4 regions of the Halomonas sp. OfavH-34-E genome follow, and region 1 is predicted to be linked to each of the others. Evidence: predicted binding sites of a transcription regulator. Region 1 holds the regulator's gene; each other region holds the start of a gene.
The links. Region 1 encodes FNR, which switches genes on or off when oxygen is low (the NO sensors DNR and NnrR bind a similar motif). Its sites were predicted from a motif close to TTGATNTANATCAA; they were not measured.
Positions count from the first base shown of each region.

Region 2: a site for FNR is predicted at 4,818-4,831, ahead of ccoM (cytochrome c oxidase subunit CcoM). Genes of this name have one in related genera too.
Region 3: a site for FNR is predicted at 3,601-3,614, ahead of hemN (oxygen-independent coproporphyrinogen III oxidase). Genes of this name have one in related genera too.
Region 4: a site for FNR is predicted at 2,280-2,293, ahead of NH448_RS03240 (YfcC family protein). Genes of this name have one in related genera too.

Region 1 is NZ_JAMXRY010000045.1:27,153-35,109, reverse strand. Features, by position in the region: gene NH448_RS17635 (sodium:solute symporter family protein) at 1-175, shown strand, start outside; gene NH448_RS17630 (DUF294 nucleotidyltransferase-like domain-containing protein) at 278-2,101, shown strand; gene NH448_RS17625 (3'-5' exonuclease) at 2,098-2,790, shown strand; gene NH448_RS17620 (hypothetical protein) at 2,863-3,102, shown strand; gene ttcA (tRNA 2-thiocytidine(32) synthetase TtcA) at 3,504-4,463, shown strand; gene fnr (fumarate/nitrate reduction transcriptional regulator Fnr) at 4,624-5,364, opposite strand; gene NH448_RS17605 (sulfite exporter TauE/SafE family protein) at 5,519-6,205, opposite strand; gene ccoS (cbb3-type cytochrome oxidase assembly protein CcoS) at 6,202-6,432, opposite strand; gene NH448_RS17595 (heavy metal translocating P-type ATPase) at 6,429-7,957, opposite strand, start outside.
Region 2 is NZ_JAMXRY010000072.1:5,022-12,978, reverse strand. Features, by position in the region: gene NH448_RS21465 (helix-turn-helix domain-containing protein) at 1-358, opposite strand, end outside; gene NH448_RS21460 (benzoate/H(+) symporter BenE family transporter) at 616-1,827, shown strand; gene NH448_RS21455 (hypothetical protein) at 1,962-2,447, opposite strand; gene NH448_RS21450 (proline--tRNA ligase) at 2,753-4,474, shown strand; gene ccoM (cytochrome c oxidase subunit CcoM) at 4,642-4,755, opposite strand; gene NH448_RS21445 (peptidylprolyl isomerase) at 4,951-5,457, opposite strand; gene rfaH (transcription/translation regulatory transformer protein RfaH) at 5,480-6,022, opposite strand; gene NH448_RS21435 (MFS transporter) at 6,238-7,614, shown strand; gene NH448_RS21430 (SEC-C domain-containing protein) at 7,830-7,957, opposite strand, start outside.
Region 3 is NZ_JAMXRY010000008.1:51,452-59,408, forward strand. Features, by position in the region: gene NH448_RS05560 (adenosylcobalamin-dependent ribonucleoside-diphosphate reductase) at 1-1,886, opposite strand, end outside; gene hemN (oxygen-independent coproporphyrinogen III oxidase) at 2,121-3,506, opposite strand; gene NH448_RS05570 (cytochrome c) at 3,905-4,222, shown strand; gene NH448_RS05575 (NosR/NirI family protein) at 4,278-6,473, shown strand; gene nosZ (TAT-dependent nitrous-oxide reductase) at 6,475-7,957, shown strand, end outside.
Region 4 is NZ_JAMXRY010000004.1:125,966-133,922, forward strand. Features, by position in the region: gene NH448_RS03230 (collagen-like triple helix repeat-containing protein) at 1-34, shown strand, start outside; gene NH448_RS03235 (POTRA domain-containing protein) at 188-1,948, shown strand; gene NH448_RS03240 (YfcC family protein) at 2,434-3,918, shown strand; gene NH448_RS03245 (zinc ribbon domain-containing protein YjdM) at 4,022-4,357, opposite strand; gene NH448_RS03250 (hypothetical protein) at 4,465-5,154, opposite strand; gene NH448_RS03255 (YbhB/YbcL family Raf kinase inhibitor-like protein) at 5,230-5,709, opposite strand; gene NH448_RS03260 (flavodoxin) at 5,967-6,428, shown strand; gene NH448_RS03265 (hypothetical protein) at 6,903-7,433, shown strand; gene fadA (acetyl-CoA C-acyltransferase FadA) at 7,531-7,957, opposite strand, start outside.

The DNA of each region.
Region 1 (7,957 bases):
TTCGATCTGGTGGTTCGGCATCTCGCCGGAGGGTATCGGTACCCTCGGCATGATCCTCCACTTCGTTGTGGCCTTCGTGGTCTCGCGGGCAACCGCGGCACCGCCGGAGCACATCCAGGAACTGGTGGAGAACGTGCGTGTGCCGAGAGGCGCGGGTGAGGCCCACGCTCACTAGAGCGGGCCATCAGGCAGGGGCGTCGGCCCACCATCCGTCGCCCCCTGCCAGACGACAACACTCCCCGACCCCGGCCTCGCCGGGGTCGGTCATGGAGCAGACATGATCGACATCGACTTCACTCATCCACCGTTTTCATTGCTCGACGAGGCCGAGCGCGAGCGGGTCCTGGGCGGGCTGGATATCGCCTACTACGGGCGGGATGACGTGATCCTCGATGCAGGGCAGTCCGGCGAGTTCGTCTTTGTGATCCACAAGGGCGAAGTCGCCGAACTGGACCCGGCCGAGGGCCCCGCCGGGGGGCGCATCGGCCACTACACCGGGGGCGATCTGTTCGGTGCCATCAGCGTGATCAACGGCCAGAGCCGTTACCGCTTCGTCGCCGAAGAAGAAAGCCTGTGTTATCTGATGCCGCACACCTTGTTTCTGTCGCTGTGCGAGAACAACGCCGCCTTCTCGGACTACTTTCACCAGCGCCTGATCAGCAAGACGCGCTTGCTCGCCGAACGTCGCGCCGAGGGCGGGGTCACCCTGGCCGGATTCATGCTCGCCCGGGTGAACGAGTGCATGCGTGAACCGCTCAAGGTCGGCTCGACGACATGCATTCGCGACGCCGTGCTGACCCTCAAGGACAAGGGCGCCGACAGCCTGCTGGTCGAGACGCCCGATGGTCCTGGCATGCTGACCAAGACCGACCTGCTCGAGGCCCTAGTGCTGGAGGGGTGCGACGGTAATGCCGAGGTCGGTGGCATCGCTCATCTGTCGCTGGTGACGGTGAACGAAAGCCAGTACCTGTTCGAGGCACTGATCGAGATGACCCGCCACAAGGTGGCCAGGGTGGTGGTGCTTCAGGGCCAGCGGCTGATCGGTGTCGTGGAGCTGACCGATGTGCTCAGCTTCTTTTCCAGCCGCAGCTACGTGGTCAGCCTGCAGGTCGAGCAGGCGACGACCCTGGCCTCGCTCAGCGAAGCAAGTCAGCGTGCGCCGGAGCTGGTCGAGGCGCTGATGGCCCAGGGGGTACGCATGCGCTTCGCCATGGGCATGCTGTCGGCGCTCAATGGGCGCATCATCAGCAAGGCCTGGCACTTCTCGATGCCGGTCCCTCAGCGCGAGCGCGCCTGTCTGCTGGTGCTCGGCAGCGAAGGGCGCGGCGAGCAGATCCTGAAGACCGACCAGGACAATGCGCTGATCCTGGCCGATGACCAGCAGTGGGACGAGCTCAGCGCAGATACCGCGCGGTTCACCAGCGTGCTCGACGATCTGGGCTATCCGCGCTGCCCGGGCAACATCATGGTCTCCAACCCCCAGTGGGTCGGCACCCTTGCGCAATGGCGCGCGCGCATCCGTCGCTGGGTCAGCGAACCCGACGGAGAAAGCCTGATGCGTCTGGCGGTGCTTGCCGACGCCTCGGGGGTGGCCGGTGACTTTGCCCTGGTGGACCGACTCCACGACGTGCTGATCGAAGAAACACGGGGCAATGAACTGTTGCTGACCCATCTGGCGAGGGGAGTGTTGCGGTTCTCGACGCCCTTGACCCTGTTTGGAACGCTGAAGAAGCCCGAGCACGGCGTCGACATCAAGAAGGGTGGCATCTTTCCCATCGTCCACGGTGTTCGCACCATGGCGCTGGAGTGCGGGCTGCGCGAGACCTCGACCCACGACCGGCTGGCGGCGCTGGCGTCACTCGGGCGCATCGAGCGGGTGGTGGCGGAGGATCTCGGCGAGGCGTTGTCGCTGTTCTGTGAGCTGCGGCTTCGGGCGCAGCTGGCCTACCGGCGCGACGATGCCCGGGCCACGGACGCCCCGGACAGAGTGGTGGTTCAGTCGCTCAATTCGCTGGAGCGGGACCTGCTGCGCGAGGCGCTGCATCTGGTCAAGGAGTTCAAGGCCAGCCTGTCCCACCGCTATCACCTGGAGTATGCATGAGTGTCGAGGCAGCCCCCCAGGGCAAGCTGCCTTGGCGTCAATGGTTTCGCTTGGGAGAGTACCCGATGCTGAGAGCGATCAGGCGTGTGGCCGACAGGCGTCGGCAGGCCGATGGCGATTTCGCCTGGCTGTTCAATCCCTATACCGGCGATGAGCTGGTGTCCCTGGACTGCGAAACCACCGGTCTGGATACCCGTCATGCGGAGCTGGTGTCCATCGCTGCGGTGCGCATCCGTGACGATCGCGTCTTGACCAGCGAGTCGCTGGACCTGCGGCTCGCGCGTCCTGCCAGTCTGAGTGGTGACTCCATCTGCATCCATCGCCTGCGAGGGGTCGACCTGGAAGGCGGCCTCGAGGTACGCGAGGCCTTGACGACGCTGCTGGAATTTATCGGCAATCGCCCATTGGTCGGCTGGTGTATCGACTTCGACCTGGCCATGCTGGATCGCTACCTGAAGGCGGAGTTTGGCTTCTCGCTGCCCAACGCCACCATCGACGTGGCCCAGCAGTACCGCAAGCGGCTGCGCCGAAGTCACCCGGAAATCGAGGTGCAGCCGACCTTTGAACAATTGGCAGAGCGACTTGGAGTCCCGATCATGGGACGCCATACGGCCCTGGGCGACGCCGTCACCACGGCGCTGATGCATCTGCGCCTGGAGAGCGGGGCACTCACGGCGCCATCGCGCTGACCCGGTGCCGTCATCCGCGCTGACCCGGTGCCGCCCGCACCGGCAACCATTCACCTGCAAGGAGATCCTGTCATGAGTCTGCACGCCATGTTGACCCTTCTCGAGCCCACGCTGCTGGCGCTGGGCCTGGTCTCGGTGCTGGTGGCCTACCTCCAGTACTATCGCCGTACCCGGGACCTGTGGGGCATGGTCAAGTTCTGGGAGAAGCGCCTGACCCTGACCGTGCGCGAGTTTGGCTGGCAACGTGCCGGCATCCTGCTGCTGTTGCTGGGCGTGGTGGTGCGCTATCTGCTGGCGCTGAACGTCGTCTAGGGCCTGTCTGAAAAGTGCCTGCGCTCGGTAATACGGCGTTAAAAATCGTCTGGTGCGCCAGCCCGGTCAAAATGCTCATTTACACCCCGTAAACTGCGCTTTCTCACCGATTTTTGCCTTGTCTAACCTTCGCTCGTCGACTTTTCGGACAGCGCCTAGGGCCTGGCTGACAGGCACTTGCGTTCTTCGACTTGCCAGGCCAGACCAGGCCAGGCCAGGCCACGACGCGCAAGAGCGCCACTACGGCGGTGTCGTCCTTGGCGGTTTCCGATGTGCCGCCGACGAAAAGCCCCTGCCGTATTGTCCTCGTCGGGGTAAGCGGTCGCTGACCTCTTCGCCACTAAAGCGTCCGGATGGTAGACTGGCGCCTCTTTCATTTTCAGCCGTGATGTCCCGCTCCCATGTCGCCACAGTCCGCCTCCGCCACCCTGTTCGATCCCCGTACCCCCGAGGATGACCATCTCTCGATCGATGCCGGCGTCAGCCCGGCCGACCCTGCTGCGGGTGGCGATCAGACGGAAGCCCAAGTTCAGGCCAAGGCACGGCGTGAATTCAACAAGCTGCAGAAGCGCCTGCGCCGCCAGGCCGGCAACGCCATCATCGACTACGGCATGATCCAGGAAGGCGACAAGATCATGGTGTGTCTGTCTGGTGGCAAGGACAGCTACACCATGCTCGAGATCCTGCGCAGCCTTCAGCGCAACGCGCCGGTCAACTTCTCGCTGGTGGCGGTGAATCTGGATCAGAAGCAGCCGGGCTTTCCGGAGCATGTGCTGCCGAACTATCTGGACAGCATCGGCGTGGACTACCACATCCTCGAGCGCGACACCTATTCGGTGGTGAAGGAGAAGACGCCGGAGGGCAAGACCACCTGCGCGCTCTGCTCACGCCTGCGGCGCGGCTCGCTCTATGGTTTCGCCGAGGAGATCGGGGCGACCAAGATCGCTCTGGGCCACCACCGCGAGGACATTCTCGAGACGCTGTTTCTGAACATGTTCTTCGGTGGCAGCCTCAAGGCGATGCCGCCCAAGCTGCTCTCCGACGACGGCAAGAACATCGTCATCCGTCCGCTGGCGTACTGCCGCGAGGCCGATATCCAGGCCTACAGCGAGGCGATGGAGTTCCCGATCATCCCGTGCAACCTGTGTGGTTCCCAGCCCAACCTGCAGCGCCAGGTGGTCAAGGAGATGCTGGCCGAGTGGGAGGTCAAGCATCCCGGGCGCCTCGAGAGCATGTTCAAGGCGGTGACCAATGTGGCGCCGTCGCAGCTGGCGGATCGGCAACTGTTCGACTTCGAGGGGCTGGAGGCCGTACAGGCCGAACGCCAGGCCCGGCGCATCGACGTGGTGGATGCCGGCTGATCTCGCCAGCAGCGAATGTGCATGATGCCATGACAGCGAAAGAGGCCGCATCTCCGGATGCGGCCTCTTTCTTGTCACACGCCATCTATTACGCTTTGCTTTCCAGATCCTGGATACCGGGCCCTGCCGGCCAAGCCCGGCACACTGCTGCCAGGCCCGCTCAGGTAACTTCGGTGTCGGCCAGGGTCGACAGCGCGGTCAGGTCGAGGATATTGACCTCACGTCCCGATACCGCCACCAGATCCTGCTGCTGGAAACGCCCGAGGATACGGCTGACCGTTTCCACCGCCAGCCCCAGGTGATTGCCGATGTCGGCGCGGGACATGGACAGGCGGAAGCTGAACGGTGAATAGCCGCGGCGGCGGAAGCGGTCCGACAGGCCGAGGAAGAAGCAGGCCAGGCGCTGATCGGCGGTCTTGCGTGACAGCAGCTGCATCATCCGGCGGTCTTCTCGCAGCTCCTTGCTCAGGGTGCGAAACAGCTGGGCACGCAGCTCCGGTAGGGTCTGGGTCAGCGCATCGAGGCGGTCGAAGGGAATCTCGCACACCGTGGTGGTCTCCAGCGCCACCACGCTGCCGGGATAGCGGCCGTCGTCGATGCCATCCAGGCCAACCAGTTCACTGGGCAGGAAGAAGTTGGTCAACTGAGCTTCGCCGCTGCCTTCGGTGGTGATCTGCTTGAGACTCCCCGATCGGACCGCGAAGACGCTGGTGAAGCGATCTCCCTGCTCGACCAATCGTGTGCCTTTCTTGATCGGCGGGTGACGACGGATGATGGAATCGAAGCGCTCGAGGTCGGCGGTCTCCAGCGACAGCGGAAGGCACAAGGAACTCAGGCTGCAGGACTCACAGCGAGTCTCATGCAGCATGGGACGCCGCCGATCTTGGGCCGTAGGACTCATTCGCAGCTCCTGTGGATCTGGGATCGATATTGACTGGGCCATGGGGAGAACAGACGTCGCCCGTACAGCACGTTGATGGCACTATTCTACACCCTCAGATCAGCTAAAAGTGGCGTCTACCTCTTTAGGATTAATAACTTAGAGGTAGGATGCGTCATTGATGCAGCCCAGTCCAAAGTTGCCAGACGGCAAAGGCGATGATCATGCCAGCGGCGACAAGGCGTGTTGCCCGATGCGCCAGCAGGGCCTGCATTTGTCTGGCGGCGAGGCCCGTCACCACCAGCGCCGGAAGCGTGCCAAGACCGAAGCTCGCCATCAGCAGTGCGCCCTCGAGGGGCTCGGCCCGTGCCAGGCTCCAGGCCAGCATCGAGTACACCAGGCCACAGGGCAGCCAGCCCCAGATGGCGCCCAGCGCCACCGCCTGGGGCAGACGCACCACCGGCAACAGGCGTCTGCCTGCGGGTTCCAGGTACCTCCAGAGGTGACGTCCCAGTGCCTCGACGTGACGCAGGCCTTTCCATAGATCGGCAATGTAAAGCGCCATCAGGATCAACATCAGGCTGGCGACGATCTGCATCAGGCCACGCAGGGTCGGCGAAAGGCCGATCACCGAACCCAGGGTGGCAACCAGAGCGCCCGCCACACAGTAGCTAGTGATACGACCTACATTGTAGCCGAGCACAAGTGTGCTCACCCGCCAAGGTTGACGCATGCTGGGGGGGATGGCAAAGGTCAGGGCGCTCATGATACCGCCGCACATGCCAATACAGTGTGCACCGCCGAGCAGGCCAAACACGAAGGCCGCCATCATGGGGGGCAGTTCCAGGCCGGTAGGGTTCACTCAGGCCCTCTGGACGATGGATCACGCTCGGATGTCTGCGCAGGCGTTTCGGAAGAGGAAGCGCCGTCATCGGCACCGCGAGTGTCGTCCTCATCCTCGAACAGGATGCGATAGGCGGGGCCTTCGAGGTCCTCGAACTGGTCGTTGCGCACCGCCCAGAAGAAGGCCCAGACCGCCAGGCCCAGCAGGATCAACGACAAGGGTATCAACAGGTAAAGGATGCTCATGGGCCGGGGCTTGCGGTGACGGGTGAAGGCGTCGCGGTCCGCCTGGTGCGTCCACGTCGCAGACGCAGGGCATTGCCGATGACCAGCAACGAGCTGAGTGACATGCCGATGGCGGCAAGCCATGGGGGCACGAAGCCCAGCGCCGCTGCGGGCAGCGCCACGACATTGTAGAGCACCGACCAGGACAGATTCTGGCGAATGATGCGACGGGTCTGACCGGCCACCTCGATGGCTTCGACGATACCCGTGAGCGGTTCGCCCAGCAATACCAGATCGGCGCGGGTGCGGGTGAGGTCGCTGGCCCCGGCCATGGCGATGGCAAGGTCGGCGCCGGCCAGTACCGGCACGTCATTGATGCCATCACCGACCATGGCCACCTTTTCACCCTGTGCCTGTCGCGCCTTCAAGTGCCCGAGCTTGTCCTCGGGGGTGGCCTCGCCACGCCACTGATCGACGCCCAGCGTGCGGGCCAGCTGGCCGACGTTGACTGCGCGGTCGCCCGACAGGATCTCGATGGCAAGCCCCCGATGGGCGAGGGCGGCGAGGGTCTCGGCGGCGTCGTCACGGGGCTGATCGTCGAGCTTGAACCAGGCCTGGGGCTTGCCTTCGCTGGCCAGCAGCAACCAAAGCCCTGCGCCAGGGAGCTCAGGAACGGGTCGGCCCAGGCAGGCAAAATGCGGCTGGCCCAGTCGCCAGCGCCGGCCGTCGATCACGCCTTCCACGCCCTGACCCGGGTGATTGCGCAGTTCGCTGGCCTGGCAGCTGGCGTCGCGCCAGGCAGCGAAGGCGCGGGCGATGGGGTGCTCCGAGCCGGTCTCCAGTGCCGCCGCCAGTGCCAGATGCCGGCGCTTGGCGGCAGCGTCCATCTCGCCATTGTTGGCGCTTCCTTCGTCGTCGCTCAGCGGCCGGTGTTCGGCGAGTTGCATACGCCCCCGGGTCAGGGTGCCGGTCTTGTCGAAGACGACGCGATCGAGGCCGGCCAGGGTCTCCAGCGCATCGGCTCGGGTCACCAGTACCCCGGCACGTCTCAGCCGGCCGTGGGCCACGGTCAGGGCGGTGGGGGTCGCCAGCGCCAGGGCGCAGGGGCAGGTCACCACCAGTACCGACAGGGTGATCCACAGGCTGCGGCTAGGGTCGATCAGGCTCCAGACCAGCGCCACCAGGGCGGTGATGACCAGCAGGTTCAACACGAAGCGATGGGCCACCTGCTCGGCCAGGCGGGCGATACGTGGACGATGGGCGAAGGCACGGTCGGTGAGATCGAGAATGCCGGCGGCGCGGGTATCGTCGCCGACGCGGGTGACCATCACTTCGATCGGGCTGTCCATGCACAGGGTACCTGCGTGCACGGTATCTCCCTGGCGACGCAGGCAGGGCAGCGATTCGCCGGTCAGCAGCGACTCGTCGATCTGGGCCAGGCCCGAGGTAAGGGTGCCATCTGCAGGAATCTGGGCGCCGGGGCTGACCCGAACCCGGTCACCAGGCGCCAGCTGACTGGCAGGGATGACGCGTTCATCGCCCTGCT
Region 2 (7,957 bases), on a different contig from region 1:
CAGCCAGCTCGATCTCGAACATCTCGAAACCCAGCATGGGATCGTAGGGAAACAGCAGCTTGGCTCGCATGCCGGCGCTGTCCCTGCCCCATACCGAATCGTCGATGCTCACGCGCCGTTCTTCCAGGGGGCCGTCCATGGCCCGTGTCGGGCTCCCGAACAGCGACGAGAAGCTGACCCGAAAGCCGCTGGCGATGCGCCATAGCGTGGCGACGGTGGGACTCGACTCACCACGCTCGATCTGGCCGAGCATGGCCTTGCTGACGCCGGTTTCGCGAGCGGCACGCTCGAGACTCCAGCCCTGAGCCTGGCGCAGTCCCTTCAGGGTGGTGGCGATATGGTCGGCAATATCCTGCATGGCGGCCTCCAGAAAGGTCGGCCCAGTATACGCAAGGTTTACGCACCTGGCCCGCCGTCGCTTGCGGTCAGCACACCACACCTTACGCGCCACGACTCCTGCCTCTTGTTCCTCGTCTCTTCTCTCTTCTCTCTTCTCTCTTCTCTCACTTCAGCATGCTTGTGCGTTATAACGTCCACTGCTAGCCTTGGACGTTATAACGCACAAGCACCAATGTACCCGCTCCGCGGTTTCCCTGGCTTTTTCTGGACCGTCTCATGAAAGCTTCGCCAAGTTCACTGGCCGCCAAGGCTGGCCAGACGCATCGCCCGAAGATGCTCGACGACCTTCATCCCTCCACGCTGGCCGCCGGGTTCGCCGCGGTCTTGATCGGCTACGCCAGTTCCGCCGCGATCATCTTCCAGGCGGCCCAGGCCGCCGCTATCGATCAGGCCCAGATCGGCTCCTGGATGTGGGCCCTGGGCATCGGCATGGGTGTGACATCGCTGGGGCTGTCCTGGCGCTATCGCATGCCGCTGCTGACCGCCTGGTCGACGCCCGGGGCGGCGTTGCTGGTGACCCAGTTGCCCGGCGTGCCCTTCGACCAGGCCGTCGGTGCCTTCCTGCTGTCATCGCTGCTGATGCTCGCCGTCGCCGCCAGCGGCCTGGTCGAGCGCATCATGGCGGTGGTGCCGGCGTCGATCGCCTCGGCCATGCTGGCCGGCATCCTGTTGCCCTTCGTGCTGGAAGTCTTCACCACCGTGCAGACAGACCCCTGGCTGCCGCTGGCTCTGCTGGGTGTATGGATGCTGTGCCGCCGCCTGGCGCCACGCCTGGCCATCGTCACGGTCCTGGCCGCGGGGGTGGCGCTGTGCCTGGGCCGCGGCGACTTGAGTCTGGCGGGTGTTGCCGTGAGTCTGACCCGTCCTGCCTGGGTGACCCCGGCCTTCGATCCTGTGGTGTGCCTGGGTATCGGCATACCGCTGTTCGCGGTCACCCTGACCACCCAGAACCTGCCGGGGTTCGCCATGGTCAGAAGCGCGGGCTTTACGCCGCCGGTGGCGGCAAGCCTGGGGGCCACCGGCCTGGCGTCGCTGCTGATGGCACCCTTCGGTGGCCACGGCGTCAACATGGCGGCGATCAGCGCGGCCCCCTGCCTTGGCGAAGAGGCCCACCGCGAGCCTGGGCGACGCTACACCGCCGGCATTGCGGCGGGAATGGGCTATCTGCTGCTGGGCGCCCTGGGGGCGACGGTGGCGTCGTTGTTCGACGCCCTGCCCAGCGCCATGATCGCGGTGGTGGCGGGACTTGCGCTGATGGCCACCCTGGGCGGTGCGCTACGTACCGCCTTCAGCGACGGCGACAACCTGGACGCGGTGCTGGTCACCTTCGCCATCACCGCATCGCCATTGACCCTGGCGGGCATCGGCTCGGCCTTCTGGGGCCTGGTGGCGGGGCTGATCGTGCTGAGACTGCAGCGCAGGCGCTGAGTCGGGGGCGGTAGAGATTGCGGGAAGGATGCTGCGGGGGCGGCCGCTCAGGCGGCGATGGAAGAACCACAAGACAAGGGAAGAACCACAGGAGCAACCGCCGGGTGCTGTGGGCGCACCCGGCGTGATCGATCTCAGCCGTCCAGCGACACGCTGTCGGGCGAGGCACTGGCTGGCAAGGCACGGGCTGGCAAACCACGGCCAGCGTGGGTCGCCTCGTCACTGGCCATGCGCACCATGGCCAGGGCCTCATCCAGGCTCTCGACCTGCTCGACACGCACCAGCTCGTCGCTCAGCTTGACCTCGGTACCGACACGTTCGCTGACCAGCCGCTCGAGGCTCGCCAGATCACGCCCCTCGCCCATGGGCAGAGAATCGACGCTGGCGGAGCCCGTGCCCGGCAGGTAGATGGTGCCATTGGAGAAGTCCACCGCGTAGGCGATCACCCCGGGCACGATAAAGAACAGCAGGCCGACGCCGTTGGCCACCGCCACCACCGGGTCGATGCGACCACTGATCTGCCCCTTGCGTTCGGGATGAAAGACGGTACCGCAGCCGACGAGCGAGGTCAGGGTGGTGGCAAGCACCAGGCCGGTAAGCAGACGGGGCGGACGCAGCATGAACAACTTCCTCTTGCAGTAATCTGGCATAAATGACGGAAAGCGGTGCCGACAACGACTCGACCGCTGCCCAGCATGATAAAACTCATGCGCATCCTACCACGTTCGCCACCCTTCGCTCCTTGTCGCCACCAACGGTGGCGGTTGCTTTTGCCGGCATGACGCCTTCCCCGTACAATGCACGTCACTTTCATGGCCGGATGCGAGTCGCCGAGGATGCCCCTCGACGGCCATCGACGGGACAGCCTGCTGTCCTGCTCGCCTCCAGCGCTTACCAGACTCGATGTGAAGGAACCTGCGGACCCATGCGCGCCACCGAACTTCTGATCAGTACCCTGAAGGAAACTCCTGCCGACGCCGAGGTCATCAGCCACCAGCTGATGCTGCGCGCGGGCATGATTCGCCGCCTCACCTCCGGCCTGTACACCTGGCTGCCGCTGGGCCTTCGCACCCTGCGCAAGGTGGAGCGTATCGTGCGCGAAGAGATGGACCGTGCCGGCGCCCAGGAGCTGCTGATGCCGGCGGTGCAGCCGGCCGAGCTGTGGCAGGAGTCGGGCCGCTGGGAGCAGTACGGTCCGGAACTGCTGCGCCTGAAGGATCGACACCAGCGTGACTACTGCGTCGGCCCGACCCACGAAGAGGTGATCACCGACCTGGTACGCAAGGAGATCGCCAGCTACAAGCAGCTGCCGGCCAACTTCTACCAGATCCAGACCAAGTTCCGTGACGAGATCCGTCCGCGCTTCGGGGTCATGCGCTCGCGTGAGTTCATCATGAAGGACGCCTACTCCTTCCACCTGGACGAGGCCTCGCTCAAGGACACCTACCAGAAGATGTACGACGCCTACGTGCGCATCTTCACTCGCCTGGGTCTCGACTTCCGTCCGGTGATCGCCGACAACGGCTCCATCGGCGGTACCGGCTCCCACGAATTCCACGTACTGGCCGACTCCGGCGAGGACGATATCGTCTTCTCCACCGAGTCCGACTACGCCGCCAACATGGAAAAGGCCGAGGCCCTGCCTGCGCCCCTGGACAGCGATGCCCGCCGCGCCGAGCCCGCCGAGGAGCTGAGGCTGGTCGACACCCCCAATGCCAAGACCATCGCCACCCTGGTCGAGCAGCACGGCCTGCCCATCGAGAAGACCATCAAGACCCTGATGGTGCACGGCCACGAGGGCGGCCTGGTGGCGCTGCTGGTGCGCGGTGATCATGAACTCAACGAGGTCAAGGCCGAGCACCTCGAGGAGGTGGCGACGCCGCTGACCATGGCCAGCGAAGAAGAGATCCGCGCCGCCGTGGGCGCCGGCCCCGGCTCGCTGGGCCCGGTGGGGCTCGAGATGCCGATCGTCATCGATCGCAGCGTGGCGCTGATGAGCGACTTCGGCGCCGGTGCCAACGTCGACGGCAAGCACTACTTCGGCATCAACTGGGAGCGCGACGTGGCCCTGCCCAAGGTCGCCGACCTGCGTAACGTGGTCGAGGGTGACCCGTCACCCGACGGCAAGGGCGTGCTGTCGATCAAGCGCGGCATCGAGGTAGGCCACGTGTTCCAGCTCGGTCGCAAGTACAGCGAGGCGATGAATGCCACCGTGCTGGGCGACGAAGGCAAGGCGGTTCACCCCTGGATGGGCTGCTACGGCATCGGCATCACCCGCGTGGTGGCCTCTGCCATCGAGCAGAACCACGACCAGGGCGGGATCATCTGGCCCGACGCCATCGCCCCCTTCCATATCGCCATCGTGCCGATGAACGCCCACAAGTCCCAGCGCGTGCGCGAGACCAGCGAGCGCCTGCACGACGAACTCAGCGCCGCCGGCTTCGACGTGCTGCTGGATGATCGTGATCTGCGTCCCGGCGTGCGCTTCGCCGATCAGGAACTGATGGGCCTGCCCCATCGACTGGTGGTGGGCGATCGCAGCCTCGACAAGGGTGAGCTCGAGTACAAGGGTCGCCGTGACAGCGAGGCCACCATGGTGCCCGCCGACGAGATCGTCGAGTTCCTCAAGCAGCGCATCGCCCTTTAAGGCCCCGCGTGGCGCGCCGCGGCTTGTCGCGGCGCGCCTGGCAGGCGGGTCCAGAGGAATTCAGGCGAGTTCAGGTGATCTCAGAAGCAATAAACCAAAAAAAACCGACCCCGAAGGGTCGGTTGAAAAAGGGGGATGACTCCCCCTCCCCTGACGCTGGTTGACGGCTATCGCTTGCGACGGTGAGCGTCGCGGATGATAAAAGCGATCCAGCCGGCCATGAAGGCCACAGAGAGAGCGACGGCACCCAGCCCGAAAATGACGGCGTTGTCGACGTACATGGCGCTGTCCTCCTGTCTCTGTGTCGATGAATTCATGGTACCCGGTCGGCCCTTGAATTGTGCTGACCTGCGTCAAGGGTGACCGCGAGACATCGGCCCGCCATGACGACGAAAAAGCCGCCTTCAAAAGGCGGCTTTTTCGTCGTCTGTGGCACCCTTTCAGCGAAAGCGCCTCCAGCTACCGCTGCCGGGACCCTAAAGGACCTTGCGGTCCTCCACCTCGGAGGCCTCGGTGCCGGGCGGCAGCGGGTGCCCCTTGGCCAGTTCGGCGCGGGTGGCCTGGCGAATTTCGAGCACCTCAAGGCGATACGACAGGGTCTCCCCGGCCAGGGGATGGTTGGTGTCCACCACCACGCTGTCCCCCTTGACCTCTACCACGCTGACGATCTGTGGGCCGGCATCGCCGGGGGTCTGGAAGCACATGCCGGGGCGCAGATCGGTACCGGGAAAGGCCTGGCGTCCCACCTCGCGCACCAGCGACTCGTCGCGCAGTCCATAGGCCTCGGCCGGGGACAGGGTGACGCTGAGGCGGCTGCCGACCTCGGCGTCGACCAGGGCGCGCTCGAGGCCTTCCATCAGGTTGCCGTGGCCGTGCAGATACTCCAGCGGCTCATCGCGCTTCCAGGAATCGTCCAGGACGTCGCCCTGCTGGTTGCTCAGGACATAGTGCAGACGCACCACACACTGGGGAGAAACTCTCATCTCGGGCTCCTTGGGGTCGACATCAGTCCTGGCGCTTGAGCGCGGCGACGGGCATTTCCAGGCGCTGCTGGCGATGCAGCATGTTGAGCAGCACGATCGCCCGCTCTTCGCCCTTGTGGCTCTCGAATACCGCCTTGAGGTCCTTGAAGGGGCCGTCGGTGATCTCCACCGACTCTCCGGCCCGGAAGTAAAGCTGGCCAGGATCGTCGTCCTTGGCTTCGCCGTGCTGGCGCAGCAGGTCGATCAGCTCATCGCTGACCGGCACCGGCATCGACAGCCCGAAGGTCACGATCTTCAACACTCCGCGGGTCGAGCGAATCGGGCGCCAGTTGCTCTCGACCTGGTCGAGCCGCAGAAACAGATAGTAGGGGAACAGCGGCTCCTCGACCCAGGTCAGCTTGTTGCGGCGCTTCTTCTGCACCTCCAGCACTGGATGAAAGAGCTCGTATCCCTGGTTGGCCAGATGCTCGGCGGCCCGGAACGACTCTCCGCCCTTGCACTGGACCACGTACCAGCGCGGGGTGGCATCGCCCCCCAGGCCCGCCTCGATATTGCTGTGACTCATGTGACTCCTTCCAGACTCAACCACCACCAGCCACCAAGCCGGCAGTATCGCCTGTCATTGACGCGGTTCCCGGTGCGTTGCCGACGACCCTTGATGATCACCGCTGGTATCGCCCCTGCGGCTTTGCAACAATTCGTCGAGCCGCACCGAGATGTTGCGCGCATTTTACCATTCGGAAGGCGGCCTGTGGCCGACCAACTGCAAGGAGGCTATCCATGCCCACCTCGTCCGGCCAGCATCCCTGGGTCGACGCCCTGCGCGTCTACCTGCGACTACCCGTGCTGGCCATGCTGTTTCTGGGCTTTTCTGCGGGCCTTCCCTTTCTGCTGGTGTTCTCCACCCTGACCACCTGGCTGCGTACCAGCGGGGTCGAGGTTGCCGCCATCGGTTTCTTCTCGTGGATTGGACTGCTGTACTCGATAAAGTTCTTCTGGGCACCGGTGGTGGACGCCTTCCGCCTGCCGCTGCTGACCAGCCTGCTGGGCCAGCGGCGCAGCTGGATGCTTGCCGGCCAGGCGCTGATCATGGGCGGCCTGCTGGGCCTTTCGTCGCTGGACCCGGCCTCCCAGCTCGGCGCGGTGGCGCTGTTTGCGCTGATGGTGGCCTTCGGCTCGGCTACCCAGGACATCGCCATCGACGCCTTTCGTATCGAGTCGGCCGAGGACGAGGTCCAGGCGGCGATGGCGTCCACCTACATCATCGGCTATCGCGGCGGCCTGATCATGGCCGGTGCAGGGGCGCTGTATCTGGCGTCGGCCTTCTCCTGGCAGGTGTCCTACCAGTGCATGGCGGCACTGACGGCGGTGGGCATGATCACCGTACTGCTGCGTCCCGAGCCGCCGCGCCAACCGCTGGCCAGTCGCCTGGCCAAGGAGCCCCGGGTGCGTGCCTTCCTGCGCGCCAGCCGCGGCCGGCCCGCATGGGTCCGGCGCACCGGCGCCTGGTTGATCGGCTCCGTGGTCTGCCCCTTTCTCGACTTCTTCGGGCGCTTCGGTCTGGGCGCACTGGGACTTTTGCTGTTTATCGGCATCTATCGCATCAGCGACCTGGCGATGGCCTCGATGGCCTATCCGCTGTACGTCGACCTGGGCTTCAGCCTCGACACCATCGCCACCGTGACCAAGGTGTTCGGCGTCATCATGAGTCTCCTCGGCGGGCTAGTCGGCGGGGTGCTGGTGGTGCGCTACGGCATCGGACGCATCCTGGTGCTCGGCGCTACGGCCACCGTGCTGACCAACCTGATGTTCGCCTGGCTGGCGCTCAGTGGCGCCCAGCACTCGCTGCTGGTGCTCACTATCGTCGGCGACAACCTCAGCAATGGCCTGGCAAGCGCGGTGTTCATCGCCTTCCTGTCGAGCCTGACCTCGCGGGCCTACACCGCCACCCAGTACGCCCTGTTCTCGTCGTTGATGACGCTGCCCGGAAAGTTCCTGTCAGGCTTTGGCGGGCTGGTGGTGGAGGGAATGGGCTACCCGAGCTTCTTCGTGCTGGCCTCAGCGCTGGGCGTGCCGGCCATCCTGATGGCGCTGTGGGTCTGGCGACACCATGTGCGCGAGCCAGGGAAACACCCCGTCAGCCTCGACAAGCCATGACGCCATCGATGCAGTGTGCATCACAAAAAGAGGGCCGACGTTGTCGGCCCTCTTTTTCCATAGTGCTTCAGCGTTCGGTCTCGTACCTGGGGGTCTGAGTAGACCTTCGGCGCTACGCGCCCCAACGCTCAGCCGGAGCCGTCATCCAGCGCAGGCAGCGATCCCCCCCCATTGCTGAAGCCGCCTTGTAGTACGCCCTTGAACAGGGCTTGCGATCAACCGCGCCGTCCGCTGCGCTCTTCCAGCCAGGCCAGCGCGCCCGGTGTGCTACGCCACTGATCGCGCATCAGGGTACGGTACTGCCAGGCCTCGGCGCGGGTGCCGGGCTCGGCCAGCTGGCCAT
Region 3 (7,957 bases), on a different contig from region 1:
TAGGCGTCCAGGTACAGGTCCTTGAACGCCTCGAAGGCAAAGTCGGTGGGCACGTTGACGGTCTTGGAGATCGCCGAGTCGACCCAGGCCTGGGCCGCGGCCTGCACCGCCACGTGCTGCTTGGGGGTCACCGCGTCGGCGGTGATGAAGTACTCGGGCAGGTCGCTTTCCACCGCGTCGGCGTGCATGAAGTGACGGTAAGCGGCAAGCTCGAAGGACACCACCTCGACCTGCTCCTTGGTCTTCTTGCCGGCCTGGATCACGTTACGGAAGTAGCGATGGGAGAACGACGGCTCGATACCATTGGAGGCGTTGTTGCCCAGCGACAGGCTGATCGTCCCGGTGGGGGCGATCGACGAGTGGTGGGTGAAGCGCGCGCCGTGCTCTGCCAGCTCCGCCACCAGCTGCGGCTCGACCTCAGCGATCTTCTGCATATAGCGGCTGTAGCGCGCGTGCAGGATGCGCCCGGGCACCTTGTCGCCGACCTCATAGCCGTCGCGGCCGAGCTCGGGACGCTCGCGAAGCATCTTCGGCGTCAGCTCGAACTCCTGCTCGAGGATCGGGGCCATGCCCTTCTCGCGGGACAGCTCCAGCGCCTGCTTCCAGCCCTCCACGGCCAGCACTCGGCTGACCTCCTCGGTGAAGCCCAGCGACTCGGCCGAGCCATAGGGCATCTTGAGCATGGTCATGGTCGAGCCGAGGCCGAGGAAGCCCATGCCGTGGCGGCGCTTGGCCTCGATCTCGCGGCGCTGGCCGGACAGCGGCAGGCCGCTGATCTCGACCACGTTGTCGAGCATGCGGGTGAAGATCGCCACCACCTCACGGTACTTGTCCCAGTCGAAGCGCGGCTTGTCGCCGAACGGATCGATCACGAAGCGGGTCAGGTTGACCGACCCCAGCAGGCAGGCGCCCTCCGGCGGCAGCGGCTGCTCGCCGCAGGGGTTGGTGGCGCGGATCTCTTCGCAGAACCAGTTGTTGTTCATGCGATTGACCTGGTCGATCAGGATGAACCCGGGTTCGGCGTAGTCGTAGGTGGAACGCATGATGGTGTCCCACAGCTCGCGGGCCTTGATCACCTCGACCACGCGGCAGGCCACGCGACCTTCGGCGTCCTGGGTGTAGCCGTCCTCGATCACCGGCCAGTCGCGGTAGATCAGCTCGCTGTCATCGACGTCGCCCTTCTCGCCCTCGTGCAGCGGGAAGGCCAGCGGCCAGTCGGCGTCCTGCTTCACCGCTTCCATGAACTCGTCGGTGATCAGCAGGCTCAGGTTGAACTGGCGCAGGCGACCGGCCTCGCGCTTGGCCTCGATAAAGTCGCGCACGTCGGGATGACCGACGTCGAAGGTGCCCATCTGGGCGCCACGACGGCCGCCGGCGGAGGCCACCGTAAAGCACATCTTGTCGTAGATATCCATGAACGCCAGGGGGCCGTTGGTGCCGGCACCGGCGCCGAACACGAAGGCGCCCTTGTGGCGCAGGGTGGAGAACTCGTAGCCGATGCCGCAGCCGGCCTTGAGGGTCATGCCCGCATCCACCACGCTGTCGAGGATGTCGTGCATGGAGTCGCGAATGGTCCGCGATACCGTGCAGTTGATCAGGCTGACCGCGGGCTTGTAGCCCTCGGCTCCGGCGTTGGAGGTGATCCGGCCTGCCGGCACGGCGCCGTTTTCCAGCGCCCAGCGAAACTTCGGCAGCCACTTGTCGGCGGCGTCGCCCTCGACGGCGGCCAGCGCCTTGGCCACGCGGTCCCAGGTGGCCTGAAGGTCGGCGTCGACGGGCTGGCCGTGGCGGTCCTTCAAGCGATACTTGGCGTCCCAGATGTCATACGAGGGGCCCTGCATGGGAACCTCCTGCGACAGGGCGGCGGCCTTGGCGGATGTGGTCATGAAAGCTTGTCTCCGATGAAGTTACCGGCAAATAAACGGGGTCGTAAAGGGGCGGATGCGCGCTCCGGATAAGCTCGGGCACCCTACCAGATATAGTAAAATTTTCGACCGGCGGCACAATATAAACGAAAAATCGGGCCATGGAAGACCCGATCGTTAATTCGGCTTTGGCGCATGAAAGGTAGCGCGGCCTACCCCGGGCGTCTCGCCCCGGGGCAGCCGCGATAGAGCCGGCTAGACGGTGCGCGAGAAGCGCCCGCTGCCGGGGACCAGGTAGGCATCGAAGGCCATGGCCACGTTGCGCATCATCAGGCGTCCTGCCGGCAGTACCCTGAGCGCTTGCTGCTTGATCTCGATCAAGCCGTCGGCCTGCATCTCGTCGAGCTGGTCGAGGGCGCTGGCGAAATGCGTGCGAAAGTCGATAGCGTGACGGGCTTCGAACTCGGCGAAGCGCACCTCGCCGTGACACATCAGCGAGGTGATCAGTTCGGCACGCAGCTGGTCTTCGTCGCTCAACCGATAGCCCCGCAACACCGGCAGCCGCCCGGCCTCGAGGTGCTCGGCGTACTCGGCGGTGGTCTTGACGTTCTGGCTGTAGGCGTCGCCGACCTTGCCGATGGAGGTGACCCCGAGCCCGATCATGTCGCACTGAGCGTGGGTCGAGTAGCCCTGGAAATTGCGCTGCAGGGTACCGTCGTGACGGGCTCTGCTGAGTTCGTCCTCGGGCAGGGCGAAGTGGTCCATGCCGATATAGACGTAGCCCGCCTGGGTCAGCCGCTCGATGGTCAGCTCGAGCAACTCGAGCTTGCGCCCGGGCGGCGGCATGTCCTCGTCGCGGATCAGCCGCTGGGCCTTGAACAGCGACGGCAGGTGGGCGTAGCTGTAGGCGGCGATGCGGTCGGGTCTCAGCGCCACCACCTTGGCCAGGGTGGCGTCGAAGCTGTCGCGGGTCTGCAGCGGCAGCCCATAGATCAGGTCCACCGACACCGAGGCGAAGCCGGCGTCCCGGGCGGCGTCCACCAGGGCTGCCACCTGGGCCTCGCTCTGCACGCGGTTGACCGCCTTCTGCACCAGCGGATCGAAGTCCTGGACGCCGAAGCTCAGACGATTGAAGCCCATCTCGCGCAGTTCATGGATCTGGGCGGGGGTCACCGTACGCGGATCCACCTCCAGCGAGAATTCCCGGCGCTGCTCCGGGGCGAACCGGAAGTGGCGCGCCAGGGCGTCGATCAGCCCCTTGAGCTGGTCATTGGACAGAAAGGTCGGGGTGCCCCCACCCAGGTGCAGCTGGTTGAGCTCCCGGGTCTCGTCGAACAGCGCCGCCTGCAGGGCGATCTCGCGCTTGAGCAGCGCCAGGTACTCAGCGGCACGCTCGCGATTGTGGGTAATGATCTTGGAGCAGGCACAGTAGTAGCAGAGGCTTTCGCAGAAGGGCACATGGACGTAGACCGACAGCGGCTTCGGCTCCCCCTGCTGGCTGCGCTCGACCGCCTGGCGATAGTCGGCGACACCGAAACCGTCGTGGAAGTGCGGCGCGGTGGGATAGGAGGTGTAGCGCGGCCCTGGACGGTCGTACTTCTCGACCAGCGCACGCTGAAACGGCAAAACATCGGATGACATCGACAAGGCCCCTCGTGACACGACCGCCCGACGGCGGCATCTGTCGGCATTGTCGCACGTCGAATCCGCCCGTCCCGGCAAGACGAAGCCAGACATGATCTGCATCAAATCACGGCAGCGGCATCACGGCGCTTGCCCCTGTGGCGTGTTCTCGCCCGAGGTAGTGCAAACGCGAGCCAACCGCAATGATGCCCCTGCCATCCCAGTGATCCCGATCAAGCATAGTACGGAAGACGTACCTCTCCCCGCCTAAAGTTGACCAACGTCATAGGGTATTGTCGCTGAGCGCTCCAATACTCGAGAGTCCCAAGGGACATCCCGCACAAACCGTGATGCCTGACCCAAGCCGCACGCCGCTTGCGTCAGGTATCACGCCCCAAGACCGAGGAGCGCTCATCATGAAATGGATCCCCCTGGCCGCGCTTGGCGCCGCCTGTCTGTTCAGTCTCAACGCCCAGGCCGCCGGCGACGCCGCCGCCGGTGAAACCAAGATCGGCGCCTGCGCCGCCTGCCATGGCACTGACGGCAAGGCCACCGGACCGATCTATCCCAACCTGGCGGGTCAGAACGCTCCGTACCTGGAAAGCGCGCTCAAGGCCTACCGCGAGGGTCAGCGCGGTGGTGGCATGTCCGCCATCATGGCGCCCCAGGCGGCGGCCCTGTCGGATCAGGATATCGCCGACATCGCCGCCTACTTCTCGTCGCTGACGCCCTGATCCCACCCTGGTGCGCGAAGCGTCCTCGGGGCGCTTTGCGCCTCGAGGTCATGCCATGACCCAAGCCCCCCGCCATTTTCCCCGCCACTGGTCTTCTCCCCTGCGCCTGCTTGTCGTGCTGTTGGCGATGTGCTTGAGCCTGCCCGCCCTGGCGCTGGAATTCGATCAGTATCCCGGTGACCTTGGCAGCGCCAAGGGTGACCTCGCGCTGTTTCAGCAGGCCTTTCCCGGCACCGACAGGGTCGAGCCGGTGACCGACCTGCCGTGGCCGGTCAATGCGCTCTACCGTGGCGACGAACTGGTCGGCTACGCCTTCGAGAGCGCCGAGGTCGCGCCGATCCCCGCCTACTCGGGCAAGCCGGTCAACCTGCTGATCGCCATCGATCCTTCCGCCAGCCTGCGCCTGGCCAAGGTACTCAATCATTCCGAGCCGATCATGCTGGTCGGTATCCCGTCAGAGCGCCTGGACGACTTCGCCGGCCAGCACCTGGGTACCTCGGTGACGTCGCGCCTGGAGGTGGGAGAGGACGTCGATGCCATCTCCGGCGCCACCGTGACCGTCATCGTGGTCAACGACACCATCATGCGGGCAGGACGCCTGGTCGCCGCCGCCCTGGGGCTGATCGAGGACCCCGCGGCAGCGCCAATCGCCCGCGTGCGCGACGAGATCTACGCGCCCGCCGACTGGCAGGGCCTGCTCGACCAGGGGGCACTGGGCCACCTGACCCTGCGCCAGGGAGAGGTCGATGACGCCTTCGTCGGCACCCCTGCGGAGCACTACCTGAGCGGCCAGCGTTCGCCCCGCGACGCCACCTTCATCGATCTTTACCTGGGCTACCTCAATGCGCCGAGCGTTGGCCGCAATCTGCTCGGCGAGCGCGGCTACGACCAGTTGATGGCGAGCCTCGCCCCCGGCGAACACGCCGTTGCCCTGCTCGCCGACGGCAGCTTTTCCTACAAGGGGTCGGGCTACGTGCGCGGCGGCATCTTCGATCGTATCGAGCTGGTCCAGGGCAACGCCTCGATCAGCTTCCACGACAGCGACCAGCGCCGCCTGCCGCGCCTGGCCATCGACGGAGCCCCCGCACTCAGCGAACGCGACATCTTCGTGATCCACGAGGACGCCCACTTCGACCCGGGCACGCCCTGGCGGCTAAACCTGCTGGTGCGCCGGGCCTCGGGGCCGCTGACCCAGGAGTTCACCCGCTTTCATCTCGACCAGGCGCTGCCCGAGGCCTTTATCGAGCGTCCCGAGCCGGTGGAGCCCGCCCCGCTGTGGCTCGAGATGTGGCAGCAGAGTCGGCTAGAGCTGATCGGGCTTGGTGCTGGACTGGTGACGCTGTCACTGATCCTGGCGTTCCAGGACGCCCTGGCGCGTCGTCCGCGCCTGCTGCGCCCGCTGCGCAAGGCCTTCCTGCTCTACACCCTGGTCTATATCGGCTGGGTCTCGCTGGCCCAGCTCTCGGTGGTCAATGTGCTGGCGCTGATCCATTCCGTCATCCATGGCTTCAGCTGGTCGGCCTTCCTGATCGATCCGCTGATGTTCGTGCTGTGGGTCTTCGTGGCGGTCACTCTGGTGCTGTGGGGCCGCAGCATCTTCTGCGGCTGGCTGTGTCCCTTCGGCGCGCTGCAGGACCTGGTCAACCAGCTCGCCCGTCACCTGAAGGTGCCGCAACTGACGCTGCCCTTCGCCGTGCACCGGCGGCTGTGGGTGGTGAAGTACCTGATCCTGTTTGGCCTGGTCGGGGTGTCCTTCTACGACCTGGGACAGGCGGAGCGGCTGGCCGAGGTCGAGCCGTTCAAGACCGCCATCACCCTGCACTTCCTGCGCGACTGGGGCTATGTGCTCTACGCCGTGGCACTGATCGCAAGCTCGGCCTTCATGCACAAGGCCTACTGCCGCTACGTCTGCCCGCTGGGTGCGAGCCTGGCCATCGCCGGTCGCCTGCGCCTTTACGACTGGCTAAGGCGGCACCATGGCCAGTGCGGCACCCCCTGCCAGATCTGCGCCAACGACTGCGAGCTGGTGGCCATCCATCCCGACGGTCGCATCGAGGCCTCGGAGTGCCACTACTGCCTGGACTGCCAGATCACCTACGACGACGACCGTCGCTGTCCGCCCCGGGTCAAGCGCAGAAAGCGCCTGGAACGGAATGCGGCGAGGACGCACGGCGACGTGGGTGACGCAGAACCCCGCGGATCAAGCCAGGACGGCGACCCGCGGCGTATACCCTGCCTTGAGGAGAACTGAAGTGAGTGACGATTCCCGCAGTATCCAGAATCTGGCCCGACGCCACTTTCTACGCAACAGTGCGGTGACCGGCGTCGCCGGCGCCGGCCTTGCCAGCGGAGTGGTCGGCGGTGTTGGCACCAGCGCCCTGCTCGGCAGCCGCAGTGCCCGCGCCAGTGAAGGCGATGCCATGGTGGCCCCCGGTGAACTCGACGAATACTACGGCTTCTGGAGCGGCGGCCACTCCGGCGAAGTGAGGGTGCTGGGCATCCCCTCCATGCGCGAGTTGATGCGCATTCCGGTGTTCAACACCGAGAGCGCCACCGGCTGGGGCATCACCAACGAGTCCCGGCATATCCTCGGCGAGTCCGCGCGTTTCCACAACGGTGACGCCCACCACCCCCACGCCTCGCTCACCGACGGTCGTTATGACGGCAAGTACCTGTTCATCAACGACAAGGCCAATACCCGGGTGGCGCGGATCCGCCTCGACATCATGAAGACCGACAAGGTCACCACTATTCCCAACGTCCAGGCCATCCACGGCCTGCGTCTGCAGAAGGTGCCCTTCACCAAGTACGTCTTCGCCAACGCCGAGTTCCCGATCCCCCAGGTCAACGACGGTCGCGACCTGGAGCATCCCGAGAACTACTACACCATGTTCAACGCCATCGACGCCGAGACCATGGAAGTGGCCTGGCAGGTGATCGTCGATGGCAACCTGGACAACACCGACGCCGACTACACCGGCCGCTTCGTTGCCTCGACCTGCTACAACTCCGAGAAGGGCATGACCCTGGCCGACAGCATGCGTGCCGAGCGTGACTGGGTGGTGGTGTACGACGTCGAAGCCATCGAGGCCGCCGTCGAGAAAGGCCAGTTCGAGACCCTGGGCGACTCCCCGGTGCCGGTGCTGGACGGACGCAAGGGCTCACCGCTGACGCGCTACATTCCGGTGCCCAAGAATCCCCATGGCCTGAATACCTCACCCGACGGCAAGTACTTCATCGCCAACGGCAAGCTGTCGCCGACGGTGTCGATCATCGCCATCGACAAGCTGCCGGCGCTGTTCGCCGACGAGATCGAGCCCCGCGACAGCGTGGTCGCCGAGCCGGAGCTGGGCCTGGGGCCGCTGCACACCACCTTCGACGGTCGCGGCTTCGCCTACACCACCCTGTTCATCGACAGCCAGGTGGCCAAGTGGAACATCGAGGAGGCGATCCGCGCCTACAACGGCGAGGACGTCAACTACATCCACCAGAAGCTCGACGTGCACTATCAGCCGGGCCACAACCACGCCAGCCTGTGCGAGACCCGCGATGCCGACGGCAAGTGGCTGGTGGTGCTGTGCAAGTTCTCCAAGGACCGCTTCCTGCCGGTGGGACCGCTGCACCCGGAAAACGATCAGCTGATCGACATCTCCGGCGACACCATGAAGCTGGTCCACGACGGCCCGACCTACGCCGAGCCCCATGACGCCATCATGATGCGCGCCGACCAGCTCA
Region 4 (7,957 bases), on a different contig from region 1:
CAACGTTCTGGGAGGACTGCTGGGCAGAAACTGATCTCGCCTGACCAGCCATGCCAGACGCAGGCCCGATACCCCCGCGGGTATCGGGCCTTTTCTTGAGGTCAAACCCAACACCAGTCCAGACGCTGTTCATAACAATATTCGAGCCCCCTTGAGGGGCCTCTACCAGGGATCGACAAGGAAGCCTATGCCAAGCACTACGCCGCAACCAACGCCCTACACCAAGCCGCCTACCCCGCCACGTTCGCGATACAGTCCCCTTCCACTAGTGATGGCCGCCGGCAGCCTGCTGGCCGTGCCCCCCCTCCAGGCCCAGCAGACGCTGGAGACCGTCGACGACATCATCGAAAATCGCCGGCTGGCGCCACAACAGCGCAGCGTGGAAACCGAGGTTGACCTGCCCAGCGACGCCAGCGCCGGCATCCCTGCCCGCGTCACCGTGCGTCACGTGCGCTTCATCGGCGACAGCGTGCTGGATCTGGCCGAACTGAGTCAGGGACTTCAGGCCATGATCGGGCAGAGTGTGAGCCGAGAGGCCATCGAGGCCGAAGTCCAGGCGATCACCGACGCCTACCAGGATGGCGGCTATCCGCTGTCCTTCGCCTACCTGCCAACCAACAACTTTCGTGACGGCAACGTGCGCATCGTACTGGTGGAGGGGCATATCGCCCGTACCGAGATCGTGGTGGACGATGACCCCGTGGCGGGCCGGGTGGAGAAACTGGTCCAGCCATTGCTGGAAGAACGCCCTCTGACGCGCAGCACCTTTGAGCGTGTCAGCGGGCTGATCGAGCGAATTCCCGGTGCCAGCCTGACCTTGAAGGCACCGGTGCCGCGCACCCCCAGCGGCGCCACTACCCTGCGTGTCGAAGAACGTCGTATCGATCATTTTGACTATTCGGGCAACCTCAGCGGCGGCGATGAGCAGGACGCCGTCTTCATCAACAGGGTCTCGACCCAGAGCCTGACTACCTGGGGCGACAGCCTGGGCTTCTCCTGGCTGTGGCCCATCGACAACGACAACGAGCTCTACGCGTTGGACTATCGTACCGATATCGGCAACGACGGCCTGACCCTGACCGCCTCCGCCGACAGCTATGACGGTGAGGACGAGGAGAATCTGATCTACCTGCTCGACGGACAGCGCTTCGATCTGCGCCAGGATCAGGATACCGACCGCAGACGCTATCGCCTGGGGCTGTCCTACCCCTTGCTGCTGTCACGTTCCTCGAGCCTGACCCTGGGCGGTGCCTTGCGTCATCACGACGAGACCAAGACCACATCACTCAGCTTCGAGGAACAGACCCTCAACCAACTGGTCGAGGAGTCCGAGTATTCGGCCGCCGATCTGGACCTGAACTATCGCACCCAGCGTGGACGGCAGTTCTGGCTGGCCTCGCTGGCCCTGCGCCAGGGCATGGATCTGGGGGCCAACGAGCAGCAGCGTCGGCTCAACGGTACACCGCTTGCCGACAACGGAGATCTGCACTTCACCCGCTGGCAGCTGGACGCCCAGTACAGACGCCTGTATGGCGATCACTGGCGCCTTACCGCCAGCGCCAACGGTTTCTACTCCGACGATGCGCTGCCGGAACCCGAGCGCGGCAACTACGGTGGCCAACGCTTCGGGCGCGGCTATGACGCCGGCCAGGCGGAGGGCGACTACGGTTTCGCCGGGGCGCTGGAACTACGCTATCTGCAGCCTGTGAATAGCGCCTGGCTTTCGCGCGTCGAGCCCTACCTGGTGCTGGATGGCGCCCGCACCGAGTTTCAGGAGCGCGACGCGGATAGCCACCTGGCTTCGGCGGCGGCCGGCGTCAGCCTGGGCAAAGGACGTCTGTACGGCCTCACCCTGGAATACGCTGAGCCCATCGGCGATCGTGACCTCGAGACCGATAGCCGCGAGGGTCGCATCAACGCCCGCCTGACCTGGAACTTCGAAGGCTGATCTCTGGGCTATGGATGAACTCGCCAGGGGCCGCCACACCGGGCCCCTGGCCATATCACCTGACCCAAGGCCCTCATTTGCGGCAGGGCCGGCCGCTCGCTCAGTCGGCCTCCCGGCCGCCCTTTCAGCCGCCCTTTCAGCCGCCCTTTCAGCCGCCCTTTCAGCCGCCCTGTCAGCCGCCCCCAGCGCCACTTCCTATTGCCCTGCACACGACAACCCTGCGCGTGTCTCGTCGTGCAGCGAGACCGCGTGTGGTGAAACATTGGCGTCGCCTCATTTCTTGAGCCAGGCCAGCAAATTTATCTCTCATCTCGCCGCATCGTCGCCGTCCTTGCAGCGGATCAAGCATTGTGCCGACCCAAGTCCCGACAGACTGTCGAGGCCCGTAGACTCGAAGACAGGCGGTCACACAAGGGCCGTCTGTCCCTGATCACACCGACAACAAAAGAGCCTACACCATGACCTTCTGAAACGAGGAAACCGAGATGGAAACGCAAGCGACCTCCTCCAAACGGCGCTCCGGCCTGCGCATGCCCACGGTCTATACCCTGCTCTTTGTGATCACCGCGCTAGTGGCGGTGCTGACCTGGGTCATGCCCGCCGGCAAGTACGACTACCATGTGGAAGGCAGCGATCAGGTCATTGCTGCCAGCGACGTGCTCGACTATCAGGGTGACGGCCGCCTGTTGCCGATTCCCGGCACCTACCAGGTGCTGGAAAGCTCCCCCCAGGGGCCTTTGGATGTGCTGGTGGCCCCGATCCAGGGATTCCACAAGGCCGTGGACGTTGCCCTGTTCGTGCTGGTTATCGGCGGCTTTCTGGCAGTGACGATGCGCTCGGGCGCCCTGGATGCCGGGATCGGCGCGGTGGTCGAGCGCTTTGGCGGGCGCGAGCAGTACCTGATTCCCGTACTGATGGTGCTGTTTGCCCTCGGCGGGTCCACCTACGGCATGGCCGAGGAAACGGTCGCCTTCTGGGCCATCATCCTGCCGGTGATCACCGCCGCCGGCTACGACCGCATGGTGGCCGCAGGCATCATCCTGCTCGGCTCCGGCACCGGTGTGCTGGCCTCCACCGTCAACCCCTTCGCCACCGGCATCGCCTCGGGCTTCGCCGGCCTGCCGATCGGCGCCGGTATCACCCTCCGGCTGGTGCAGTTCGTGATCCTGGTGTCGCTGGCTATCTGGTTCGTGATGCGCTACGCCGCGCGGATCAAGCGCGACCCGCAGCGCTCGGTGCTGGCGGACCTGCAGCTGGCGGCCGCCCCTCAGGCCAAGGAGGCCGCCTCGACCCAGGCGTTCACCCTGCGCCACAAGCTGACCATGACGGTGTTTTTCATGACCTTCGGGATCATGGTCTACGGCGTCGTGCCCTGGGAAGACATGGGCATCACGGCTTTTCCGACCCTGTGGTGGTGGTTCGATGAACTCTCCACCCTGTTCCTGAGCGCTGCCATCCTGATCGCCCTGATCAATCGACAGTCCGAATCCGACTTCATCGAGACCTTCCTCAATGGTGCCAAGGACCTGATCGGCGTGGCCCTGGTGGTGGCCGTGGCACGCGGCATCTATGTGGTGATGGACAACGGCGTGATCATCGACACCATCCTCAATTGGGCCGAAGGCGCGGTAGCCGGCCTGTCCTCGGGACTGTTCGTGGTGGTGGCCTACGTGGTCCACATCGTGCTGAGCTTCTTCATCCCATCGACCTCGGGGCTGGCCACGGTGTCCATGCCGCTGATGGCGCCACTGGCCGACTTCTCGGGCGTGGATCGCGAACTGGTGGTCACCGCCTTCCAGTCCGCCAGCGGCTGGATCAACATGTTCGCCCCCACCGCCGCCCATCTGGTCGCCGGACTGGCGCTTGCCAAGATACCCTACGAGCGCTTCGTCAAGTGGGCGCTGCCTTATATCCTGATGACCCTGGGAGTCACCACCGTGACATTGTTCGTGGGCGCCAGCCTCACCTGAGCACAGGTCGCGTCAGGGCAACCAACGCAAGTCGAGCATAAAAAAACGCCAGCGCTTTCCAAGCGCTGGCGTTTGCCCTTGCATGACGCCTCAAGGGCCGCATTCAGGCCTTCTTGACGTACATCGACTTGAGCTTCATGGCACCGATGCCATCGATCTTGCAGTCGATGTCGTGGTCACCATCGACCAGGCGGATGTTCTTCACCTTGGTGCCAACCTTGACCACCGAAGAAGACCCCTTGACCTTCAGATCCTTGATCACGGTGACGCTGTCGCCGTCGCTCAGCACATTGCCGTGGGCGTCACGCACCTGGTCACCGCTCTCATCGGGCTCGGCGTTCAACGACCATTCGTGGCCGCACTCGGGACAGATCAGGGAATGGCCATCCTCGTAGCCGTATGGGGACTCACAGGCGGGACAGGGGGGCAGGTCGCTCATGACACTCTCGCAGGTGGGAAAAGCGAAGACGGTACTCCGCCCCCCGCCGGATTGCCAGTCGTCCAATGGAAGGAGAGCCTTGTCAGGCGCTGTCTTCCTATTGCTCCCTATTCCTCCTTATCTTCCTTTTCCGCCTTTTCGCCCTCGCCTTGGGCCTGGCGCTCATGGATACGCTTGATATCGGCCTTCAGGGCCCGCCGCTGGCGGCGAGTACTGAACTGCAGAGTATCCCAGGTCTCGGGCACCAGGGTGCAGGAATCCTTACTCTGGTGAAACACGAAACGCCGCTCGGCACCGATCGGCAGGTTCTCCGAACAGTAGGTGCCGATCACCCGTACACAGACGGCCTTGAATACCAGCCCATCCCGCGACTCGTCGATGTCGGCGATGGTGGTGATACGTTCCTTCAAGGCATTGAACGAACCGATATGAACGAAGCCACCGCTGTCCAGCGGTCCCTGGTGGGTACAATGACTGGCGTTGTGGCCCGCTTCCTGCTGGTCTTCATCATCATCAAGATCCGCCTCGTGGTCACTGACATCCAGCGTCCAGTCCCCTTCCGAGGTCTCCAGCGTCATCATGATATGTTGCAAGTAGATGGGTTCGGCGCTCATGTTGCTGATCACGCACAGCGCATCCAGATTCTTTCGCTTGCCGCGATTGATGATCAAACGGGGTCGACGCTGGCGGCGAAAGCCAAAGTACAGAAGCTGCGCGTAGATCAGCCAGATCATGAACGAGCCGACGCTGGCCAGCGTCTGCAATACGTCCTTGTGGGCAGAAATCCATTCGTACATGGGCGTCATCCTTGAACGAGAAGCCCGTTAAAAACGGGCTTCAGTACGTCATGTTCTGATGGAGGCCGAGGCGCCTCAGGCGTCGCGCTGATAGCTCCCCACCAGCCGATTCATGCCGAGCAGGTGCGGCTCGACCTCGGACAGCAGTTCATTCATGCCGAGGCCCTCCGGCAGGTTCGTCTCGGTGTCCAGCGCCAGTACCCAGAAGTAGTAGCGGTGCACGCCATGCCCTTCCGGCGGCATCGGACCATTGAAACCGAGGTTGCCGGCGTCGTTGGTTCCTCGGGTGCCTTCCTCGGTGGCCTCCTCCAGCGAGGAGAGAGACGCCGGCAGGTTGTAGAGCACCCAGTGAACAAAGCCGTAGCATCCCTTCTGGACCAGCGGCGCGTCGGGGTCATGACAGATGACCGCCACCGACTTGGTACCCTCGGGCAGGCCGTCCCAGGCCAGCGCCGGAGACAGGTCTTCTGCCTCCTGGGAGTGCCGTGCGGGGATGGCGCCATCATTGTCGAAGGCGGTGCTGGTCACTCTTAGCGAAGAAAGCGCAAAGGGCATGGTGATATCCTCCCTGGATCGAAATGGTTCACAATCTGCAAAGGGCGTCTGCGTGATTTTCATGCAACCGCTAGGCAATATTTCACCGCGGCAGCCATGTCCAGCCTTGACGAGTCGCCCCGGGCTGTCAAACCCGCATGTCTTTGACATGATGATGATCCCCCATGGCTTCAAGGGGGCAGCCCGAAGATCGACTCACCGAACCGTCGCTCGCCGCTCTAGCCACCATCCTCGCACCAGCCTTGCCGGAGCCCTGCATGAAACGTCTGCTGATCGTCGCCCATGCACCCTCGCCCAACACCCTGGCACTAAGGGAAGCGGCCGAGCGTGGCGCCCGCCATCCGGACATTGACAGCGTGGACGTTCAGGTACTGGCGCCGCTCGATGCTGGCCCCGAGGATGTCAGGAAAGCCGACGCCATCCTGCTTGGCACCACCGAGAACCTCGGCTACATGAGCGGTGCCCTCAAGGACTTCTTCGATCGTAGCTACTACCCCGGGCTGGAACACACCCAGGGGTTGCCCTGCGTGCTGTACATCCGCGCGGGTCACGACGGCACCGGCACGCAGCGGGCGGTGGAAGGCATCGTCACCGGTCTGCGCTGGAAATGGGTCCAGGCGCCACTGGTATTAAGGGGTGAATGGCAGGACGACTTCACCGACCAAGTGGAGGAACTCGCCATGACCCTGGCGGCGGGGCTTGATGCGGGGATCGTGTAATCCGGGGGCGGGAAGCATGAAGCTTCCATCTCCAGAAGCAGCGCTAGTTCAGGTAGCGTGTATCACCCTCCAGAGCCGAGAAGCCCCGCTACCGAGCCGCCGTCTGGTCAGCGCCTTGGCGCCATGCTCTGCCGGAGAAGACGTTCGAATAGACCTGACGTCGCGATCGACTCGCCGTCCCCTTGCTTGCCGCGGCGAACGGAAATGTCGCCAAGACCTCGTAACTATGCACCATCACATCGCCAATGGCGTATTAGATAGGTCGCATAAAGCCTCGGCATTGCCAGGCCAAGATCCCTGTGGAGACACTCTCACCAACGTACAGATGGGCCTTTGGCAAGATGCCTGATGTCGCCCGGACTGTGCGTCACTCGCTCGATACTCGTCCGTTCAAGGGATGCCGTAAATCACGGCGAGGTCGGGGTCTACAGGGAAGTACAACGGCTCCGGCCAACGGAGCCACAGGAGATGCGCATGGATGCACAGCAGACGCTGGAGGCCCTACCGATCGAATTCGAAGGTCCCTCCTACACCGGTGATACTGTCTTTGGCTATCTGGTCATTGCGGTGTCGCTGATTGTCTTGATCATCGCCGTTCTCATCATCATTTTCGGCCCCGAGTACGTCAGCGTATCGATCGCCCGCGGCCCCACCTTCACCCAGTTCTGGCAGCTCTACCCGGGCCCCATCGCTACCGTCGCGGGGATCGTGACGCAGCTTGGCTGGATGTTGGTCAAAAAGCAGGATGAGGTATTGTCAGAGGAGGTCTTGGATCGTGTACGCCGGCTCCTCCCGGCCTCCGCCGAGATGCCCGAGGGTCATCGGTTCGTGTTGACCCACCTCACCGGACATCGCTACAGGGTGGAACTCGAGGAAGTGGTCGAACCATCGGACCAGCAGAACCCGCCGGACAACGTCGGTCAGATCGTGCCACTGGGACGAGGAGGCGCCATGGTGCGCCTCTGCCAGGATCAGATGATACCCACGGCAGTATCCAGCGGTTGAATGACTTGCGCGTGTACACTGCACTCTCGCAACAACGCCGGCACTGTCAGACAGTGCCGGCGTTTTCCGCTCTGCTCCGCCCGAAGGCGGCAAGAGTTCAGTCGAGGCGTTCGAACACGGTCGCCACGCCCTGCCCCATGCCGATACACATGGTGGCGAGACCCAGGCGGGTGTCCTGGCGCCGCATCACGTTCAGCAGGCTGTTGCTGATACGGGTGCCGGAGCAGCCCAGCGGGTGACCCAGGGCGATGGCGCCGCCGTGCAGGTTGACCTTCTCGTCCATCACGTCGAGCAGCCCCAGGTCCTTGAGCACCGGCAGCGCCTGGGCGGCAAAGGCTTCGTTGAGCTCCACCGTGTCGATGTCATCGATGCTCAGTCCCGCCGCCTTGAGCGCCTTCTGGGACGCCGGTACCGGGCCATAGCCCATGATCGAGGCGTCGCAGCCGGACACTCCGGTGGACAGCACCCGGGCAATCGGCGAAAGACCAAGGGCCTGGGCGCGTTCGTAGCTCATCACCAGCATC